2 linked regions of the Sorangium aterium genome follow. The protein of the gene in region 2 binds, or shares a complex with, the protein of the main gene of each other region. Links are inferred from orthologs where the notes say so. Each region holds a gene or a part of one and is shown on either strand. Other genes may lie near its edges.

Evidence for each region. The genes of interacting proteins can lie anywhere in the genome.
Region 1: the proteins of tsaE (region 2) and tsaD are in contact, whole or in part, in a crystal structure (PDB 6N9A), measured with the Thermotoga maritima proteins. The link is inferred for Sorangium aterium from one-to-one orthologs. Residues at the interface, in WP_004082108.1 of Thermotoga maritima: Leu37, Gly38, Lys46, Lys57, Val59, Lys60, Ser61, Thr63, Phe64, Thr65, Leu66, Met67, Val69, Pro71, Tyr82, Arg83, Leu84, Asp86, Asp88, Phe89, Asp93, Ile128, Asp130, Glu131, Arg134; in WP_004082750.1 of Thermotoga maritima: Cys10, Asp11, Arg49, His50, Leu82, Gly84, Gly135, Gly136, Glu154, Thr155, Leu156, Asp157, Asp158, Ser159, Glu162, Asp165, Lys166, Arg169, Leu170, Tyr175, Lys213, Thr214, Leu217, Tyr218, Gln221, Arg222, Asn324.

What each region holds. Positions count from the first base shown.
Region 1 is NZ_JAQNDK010000004.1:1,166,475-1,169,541, forward strand. Bases 54-3,052 are described here. They hold tsaD (tRNA (adenosine(37)-N6)-threonylcarbamoyltransferase complex transferase subunit TsaD), read right to left. Parts: upstream 2,089-3,052; coding sequence 1,018-2,088; downstream 54-1,017. Other genes in these bases: POL72_RS35820 (hypothetical protein), read right to left, coding at 54-741; POL72_RS35830 (hypothetical protein), read right to left, coding at 2,076-2,666; POL72_RS35835 (HEAT repeat domain-containing protein), read right to left, coding at 2,663-3,052. Outside these bases: more of POL72_RS35820, read right to left, coding at 1-53; more of POL72_RS35835, read right to left, coding at 3,053-3,067.
Region 2 is NZ_JAQNDK010000005.1:26,452-29,299, reverse strand. Bases 33-2,812 are described here. They hold tsaE (tRNA (adenosine(37)-N6)-threonylcarbamoyltransferase complex ATPase subunit type 1 TsaE), read right to left. Parts: upstream 1,809-2,812; coding sequence 1,257-1,808; downstream 33-1,256. Other genes in these bases: POL72_RS38440 (hypothetical protein), read right to left, coding at 1,812-2,812; POL72_RS38450 (MlaE family ABC transporter permease), read right to left, coding at 269-1,069; POL72_RS38455 (hypothetical protein), read left to right, coding at 33-213. Outside these bases: more of POL72_RS38455, read left to right, coding at 1-32; more of POL72_RS38440, read right to left, coding at 2,813-2,848. UniProt on the Escherichia coli protein: Required for the formation of a threonylcarbamoyl group on adenosine at position 37 (t(6)A37) in tRNAs that read codons beginning with adenine.

The DNA of each region.
Region 1 (3,067 bases), on a different replicon or contig from region 2:
CACCTCGGCCGGCGTCCCGGAGAGAACATCGGACTTGTTGATGAAGAGCACGACCGCCTTGCACGAGGCCAGCGTCTTCGGGCTGAAGAAGAACTGCAGCGACTGCGGCTGAAACTCCCGGAGCTGCTCCTGGATCCTCGCCGGCTCGATCTTCTGACCGTCCTTGCCCGCCAGATCCACGACCATCAGGAGCCCATGGATCTCCTCCATGATGAGCTCCTGCTGCGCGTCCACGATGTGCTCGCCGCCCCAGTCGCCGATCTCGAACACGTGCTCTGTCAGCACCTCTTTCGTGAGGACGTGGCTGACAGTCCGCTCGTAACGCTCGATCTTCGTCCCCTGCAGCGTGCCCAGATCCACGAGGGGATTCGCCCACTTGAGCGTGAGCGACGTCTTGCCGGTCCACTTGATGCCGAGCGTCAGGATCTTGTACCGCTTCTGCGTGATCTTCGGCCGGCTCTCGAGCTCGCTCTTGTACCAGTCGATCTCCTTCTGCTGGGCATCGAGCCAGTCGACCTTCTGGCGATCGTCGTTCCTCGCGAGCTCGAGCGCCTGCTGGAGCTGCCCGTACTGCGCCCTCATCTGATCGAGCTGGCCCTTGGCCTGCCGGAGCGCCTCGATGTGCTGGTTCGCGTCCTGGAGCTGCCGCTTCAGCTGCGTGGCCTGCATCAGCAGGAACACGGCGCCTGCGCCGCACGCCACCGCAATCAACCCGAGCACTATCGGTAGAACAACCTGCATGGCTTACAATCCTCGCGCCCCGCCGGGCGGGCTATCCCACCCTTGTCCTGTCCCGCGCGGCCGGAAGAACGACGAGCGCGGGCCGGCCTGGATCCTGAGAACGCATCAGACCACGGCTCGCCGCAGCGTACAAGTCCGAGGTAATCCCCAGCACGAGCCATTACTTCATCGTCCGCCATCGTCCGCCATCGTCCGCCACCGGACGTCATGTCCCCACGCACACAGGGCCCGCGTCCTCCGCGCCCTCGCGCCGCTCCCGCTACGGGCCTGTCCCGATCACCTCGCGCCACCGCCCTTGCGGGTCACCCGCGGCAGCGCCGTCCTCGTCTCGGGCGCGAGATCCAGCGTGTCCCGCTCCCCGGCCGCGAGCCGCAGCGCGCCCGCATACGCGATCATCGCCCCATTGTCCGTGCAGCTCGCGAGCGGCGGCACGAACAGCGCGAGGCCCCGACGCTCGCACGCCGCGGCCATCTTCGCGCGGAGCCCCTGGTTCGCAGCGACCCCACCGCCGAGGACCACCCGCTCGATCCCCTCGGCCCGGGCGGCCCGCACGGTCTTCTGCACGAGCGCGTCGACCACCGCCCCCTGGAACGCCGCGCACAGGTCGCGGAGCGCCTGCCCCTCCGGCCGCCCCCGCTTCGCCACGTGGCGCGCGACCGCGCTCTTGATGCCCGAGAAGCTGAACTCGAGCGACTCCTTGCGCGCCATCAGCGCCGGCACCGCGTCCGCCGCGGCCGCCGCGTCTCCCCCGGCCGCGAGCCGATCGACCACCGGCCCGCCCGGGTACCCGAGGCCGAGCAGCTTCGCCACCTTGTCGAACGCCTCGCCCGCCGCGTCGTCGCGCGTCGCGCCGAGCTCCCGGATCGCGCCGATCGCCGGGCCGTCCACCCGGTAGATCGCCGTGTGCCCGCCCGAGGCGAGCAGCGCCACGTAGGGGAACGACGGCCGCTCATGCTCGTCGCCGAGAGGCGCGCCGCCCCGCCGCAGGAACACCGCGAGCAGGTGCCCCACGAGGTGATCGACGCCCACGAGCGGCTTGCCCGCGGCCCACGCGAGCCCCTTCGCGGCCTGCAGGCCGACGAGCAGCGCCCCGGCGAGCCCCGGCCGCGACGTCACCGCCACGCCGTCGAGATCCGCCGCCGAGACGCCCGCGCGCGAGAGCGCCTCGCGCACCACCGGGACCACCGCGCGCGCGTGATCGCGCGCCGCGACCTCCGGCACGACGCCCCCGTAAGGCGCGTGCAGCGCCACCTGGCTGCGCACCACGTCGGAGAGGACGTCGCCTCCCTCGGTGACCACCGCCGCCGCCGTCTCATCACACGATGTCTCGATGCCTAGAACCCGCATGTCCCTGTCCGCCGCGTCAGCCTGAAATTGCCAAACACCTGCCGCTGCCCCGCCGCCTCTGCCTCGCTCGACGCGAGCGGCGCCCGGCCCGGCCGGAGCAGGCGCACCTCGACCGACTCGTCCGTGCGCAGCGATAGCACCGCGAGCAGCGGCTCCGCCTCTGGCTCCGCCGCGTCGACCGCGTAGATAGCGTTGCGCTCCCGGCCCTCCCCGAACTCCAGCCGCGACAGCGGATCGTGGGAGAGCGCGCCGATCGGCCGCAGCGGCGCGCCGTCGAGGAGGCGCCGCTCGGCCGTGGCCCCGTCGGGCGCCTCGTAGGTCCACAGCGCGCCCGGCGGCTCTGGCCCGTCGAGCGCGTCCGCGTCGAGCGTGAGCCGCATCTGCACCCGCGGGCTCAGGCCGGTGCGGAACGCGCCGCCCAGCGTGATCGCGCCGCAGTACGCCTCCCCGTCGGCCGTCGAGAACCGGCTCAGGTCGTCGCAGCCGGCCGCCCCGCCGGCGCTCATCGCGCCGGCGAGGGCGAGCAGCGCGAGCCGCAGCGCGACGCGCCGCGGCCCGGGCGGAGCGGCGCGGCTCAAGGCGCGGCGCTCCGCATCAGCTCGGCCGCGGTCTGGCGGACGCGCGGCTCGGGATCGCTCGCCGCGAGCTGCCGGAGCACCGGCGCCGCCGCCGCGCGGTCCGCGGAGGCCAGGGCGCGGGCCGCCGCCTCGCGCACGAGGGCATACGCGTCGGCGCGGGCCGCCTCGCCGAGCGTCTCCGCGACCTGGCTCGGCCTGCCGCCGCCCGCGCCCCCGCCCGGCGCGCCGAGCCGACCCAGCGCCTCCGCCGCGCGCACGCGCAGCGGCCAGCTCGACGAGGACCGCAGGAGCTCCGAGACGGCCGCGATCGTCGGCCCGTGCCGGACCGCGCCGAGCGCCGAGAGCGCCGCGCGCCGCACGCTCTCCTCGGGATCGCCGAGCGCGTCGACCACCGCGGCCTG
Region 2 (2,848 bases):
GCGCGCGCCGGGCTCGACGCGGCCGCGGCGATGGCGGCCGGCGCAGAGGAGGTGACGCTCCCCCTGCACGGGCCTGCGCGGCGCGCGCGAATGCGTGCGTTCGAGATGCAGGTGTGGTCGATTCACCCGCTCGACGCGCCGAGCGAAGGGCCGTGGCCGACGCGCCCGATCGAGGTGCCGGCCGAGGACGTGTGGGTGCCAGTGGAGGGCTGAATTCGCGTATCAGCGGTTCAGTCGACGTGATGTAGAGAAGGTCCGCCGCTGCGGCTCACATGTCGAGCAAGAGCTGCGTCAGGATGTAGTTCGTGACGAGCACGGTGACGCAGCTCTCGACGACCGCGCGCGTGGTCGCGACGCCGACGCCGCGCGCGCCGCCGGAGGCGTAGAAGCCGTGGCGGCACGAGATCGACGAGACGATGAAGCCGAAGACGCACGCCTTGATGAGCCCCATGGAGATGTCCTTGGGGAGGGCGAAGTCGCGGATGCTCTGGAAGAACGCGCCCGCGTCGCCGCCGAGCCAGAGCACGGCCACGAGGTACGAGCCGCACATGCCGACGCTCGTGTACAGGATGCAGAGCAGCGGCAGCATCACCGTCGCGGCGAAGAGCCGCGGCGAGAGCAGGTACTGCACGGGGCTCACGCCCATCGTCGCGATGGCGTCGATCTGCTCGGTGACGCGCATGTTGCCGAGCTCCGCGGCCATGGCGCTGCCGGCGCGGGCGGTGACCATGATCGCGGAGAAGACCGGCGCGAGCTCGCGGGCCAGCGAGACCGCGACGAGGCCGCCGACGCGGCCCTCGGCGCTGAACGCGCGCAGCGCGTAGGACGTCTGCAGCGTCACGACCATGCCGCTGAAGACGCCGGTCAGGCCGACGATGAAGACCGACTGCGCGCCCATGAAGTCCATCGCCGCGAGGAACTGGGCGGGGCGGAACGGCGGGCGCACGAGCCAGACGATCGTCTGGAAGGTGAGCGTGACGATGTTGCCGATGTTGTCGAGGAACGCGAGGACCGGCTCCAGCGCCCTGTTGAGCAGCTGGCCGTGGCTGGTCTCAGCGCCTTCTTTCACGGTGCGCTCTTGTACCACGCAACGCCGCCGCGCACGGGATCGGGCTCGCGATGGCCCTGCGCGCCCGCTCGTACGCGCTGCGACGTGCGCTTCGCGCCAGCGCGTGGATCGAGGCGCCGGTCGAGCCCGCCCGAAGGTGCAGCGGTCCCCCGCCCGCCCTCGCCAGGCTCCGGCCGCTCGACGCGCTTCACGCAGCGCCCGGCCCGGCTCCCCGCGATCCAACGGAGCCGCGCCGCAGCTCGTCATCCACCGCGGCGAGCACCTCGCCGCTCCGCGCGCCGGTCGCCCTGATCTCGGCGGCACGGCCGGGCGCGGCCGGATCCTCCGGCGCGGCGAGGCGGATCAGGAGCGCGTCGCCCCCGAGCGCCTCCACGAACGGCTCGCCCCACTCCACCACGACGAGCGCGCCCTCGGCGCGGCGCTCGCGCAGCCCGAGCTGGGCGAGCTCCGCGGCGGCGTCGTCGCGCGCGTCCTCCGCGGAGGACGCGCCCCCGAGGCGGTAGGCGTCGGCGTGCGCGATGGGGACCCGGCCCTCGTGCTCGTGGACCAGCGTGAACGTCGGGCTGGTGATCGGGAGCGCCGGCGGGACGCCGAGCGCCCGGCAGAGGGCGCGGGCGAAGAACGTCTTCCCGGCGCCGAGATCGCCGGCGAGGACGACCAGATCGCCGCCCGCGAGGCGCCCGGCGAGCGCTCGCGCCAGGCGGATGGTGCTGCGGCGGCTCGGCAGCTCGATGCGCATGCGTCAGAACCGGGCCCCGGCGCCGAGCGTCGCGCCGACGAGCAACAGGGAGCCGCCCCCCGTGGGAACCCACCGGAGGTTGCCGAGCTGGGCCTCGAGCTGCACCGAGGGGCTCAGCGCGAGCGCGACGTCGAGCGACGCCCCGAGCACCGGGTGGACCTCGAGGTCGCCGTGGTACGTCGTGAGATCGGGGCCCACGGCGCCGGCGCCGGACCTGAAGAACGCGCCCGCGCGGAGCGACGGGCCGAGGTGGAGCGGGAACGCGCGCCACGCGCCCTCGTGCGGCGTCAGGCTGGGCGTCAGCAGCAGGCGCGCGCCGCCCTCGATCCAGGCGGCGAACGGGCCGGCCAGGTTGCCGCCGCCGCCGGCGAACAGCTCGAGCCCGCGGTCGCCGGGCGCGTAGGCCACGCGCGCCTCCCCGACCAGCGAGGCCGCGCTGCCGCTCGCGCCCGGGAGGCGCGCCGCCGCGACGGCCAGCCCGAGCGACCCGGACACGGCGACCCGGCGCCCGCCCGTGTACGCGGGCCACACGCGCTCCGGCCCGAGCGGATACGCCATCAGCACCTCCTTCGCGGGCGGCGCGGGCGGCGGCGCGGGCACCGGGGGCAGCACGATCGTCCCTCCCGCGGCCGGAGGCGGGGGCGCGCTCGCCGGAGCGGAGCGCGCGGCGCGCTCCCAGGGGAGCTCGCCGACGCCGATGCCCTCCGGGCGGAGCAGGACCGCCAGCATCTCCTGCGTCTGCCGGGCCTCTTTACCCCGGTCGACCTCCCTGGCGACCGACTCGACCCGGCCCGTCGAGGCGAGGTACGCGGTGAGCTCGATCCGGGTGGTCGTGACCGCAGGATCGACGGTGCCGGTCAGGACCCAGTCCGCGCCCGTCCGCGCGCTCACGGCGCGGTACTCGTCCGCGCTGTCGGCGACGCCATCGGCGACGTCCTTGAGCGCGGCCGCGACCGCGCCGTCCGGCGCCGTGGTGTGGCCGAGGGCGGCGAGCCCGCGCGCGACCTCGGCCTGGGCGGCGCTCCGGGCGGCCTCGTCGG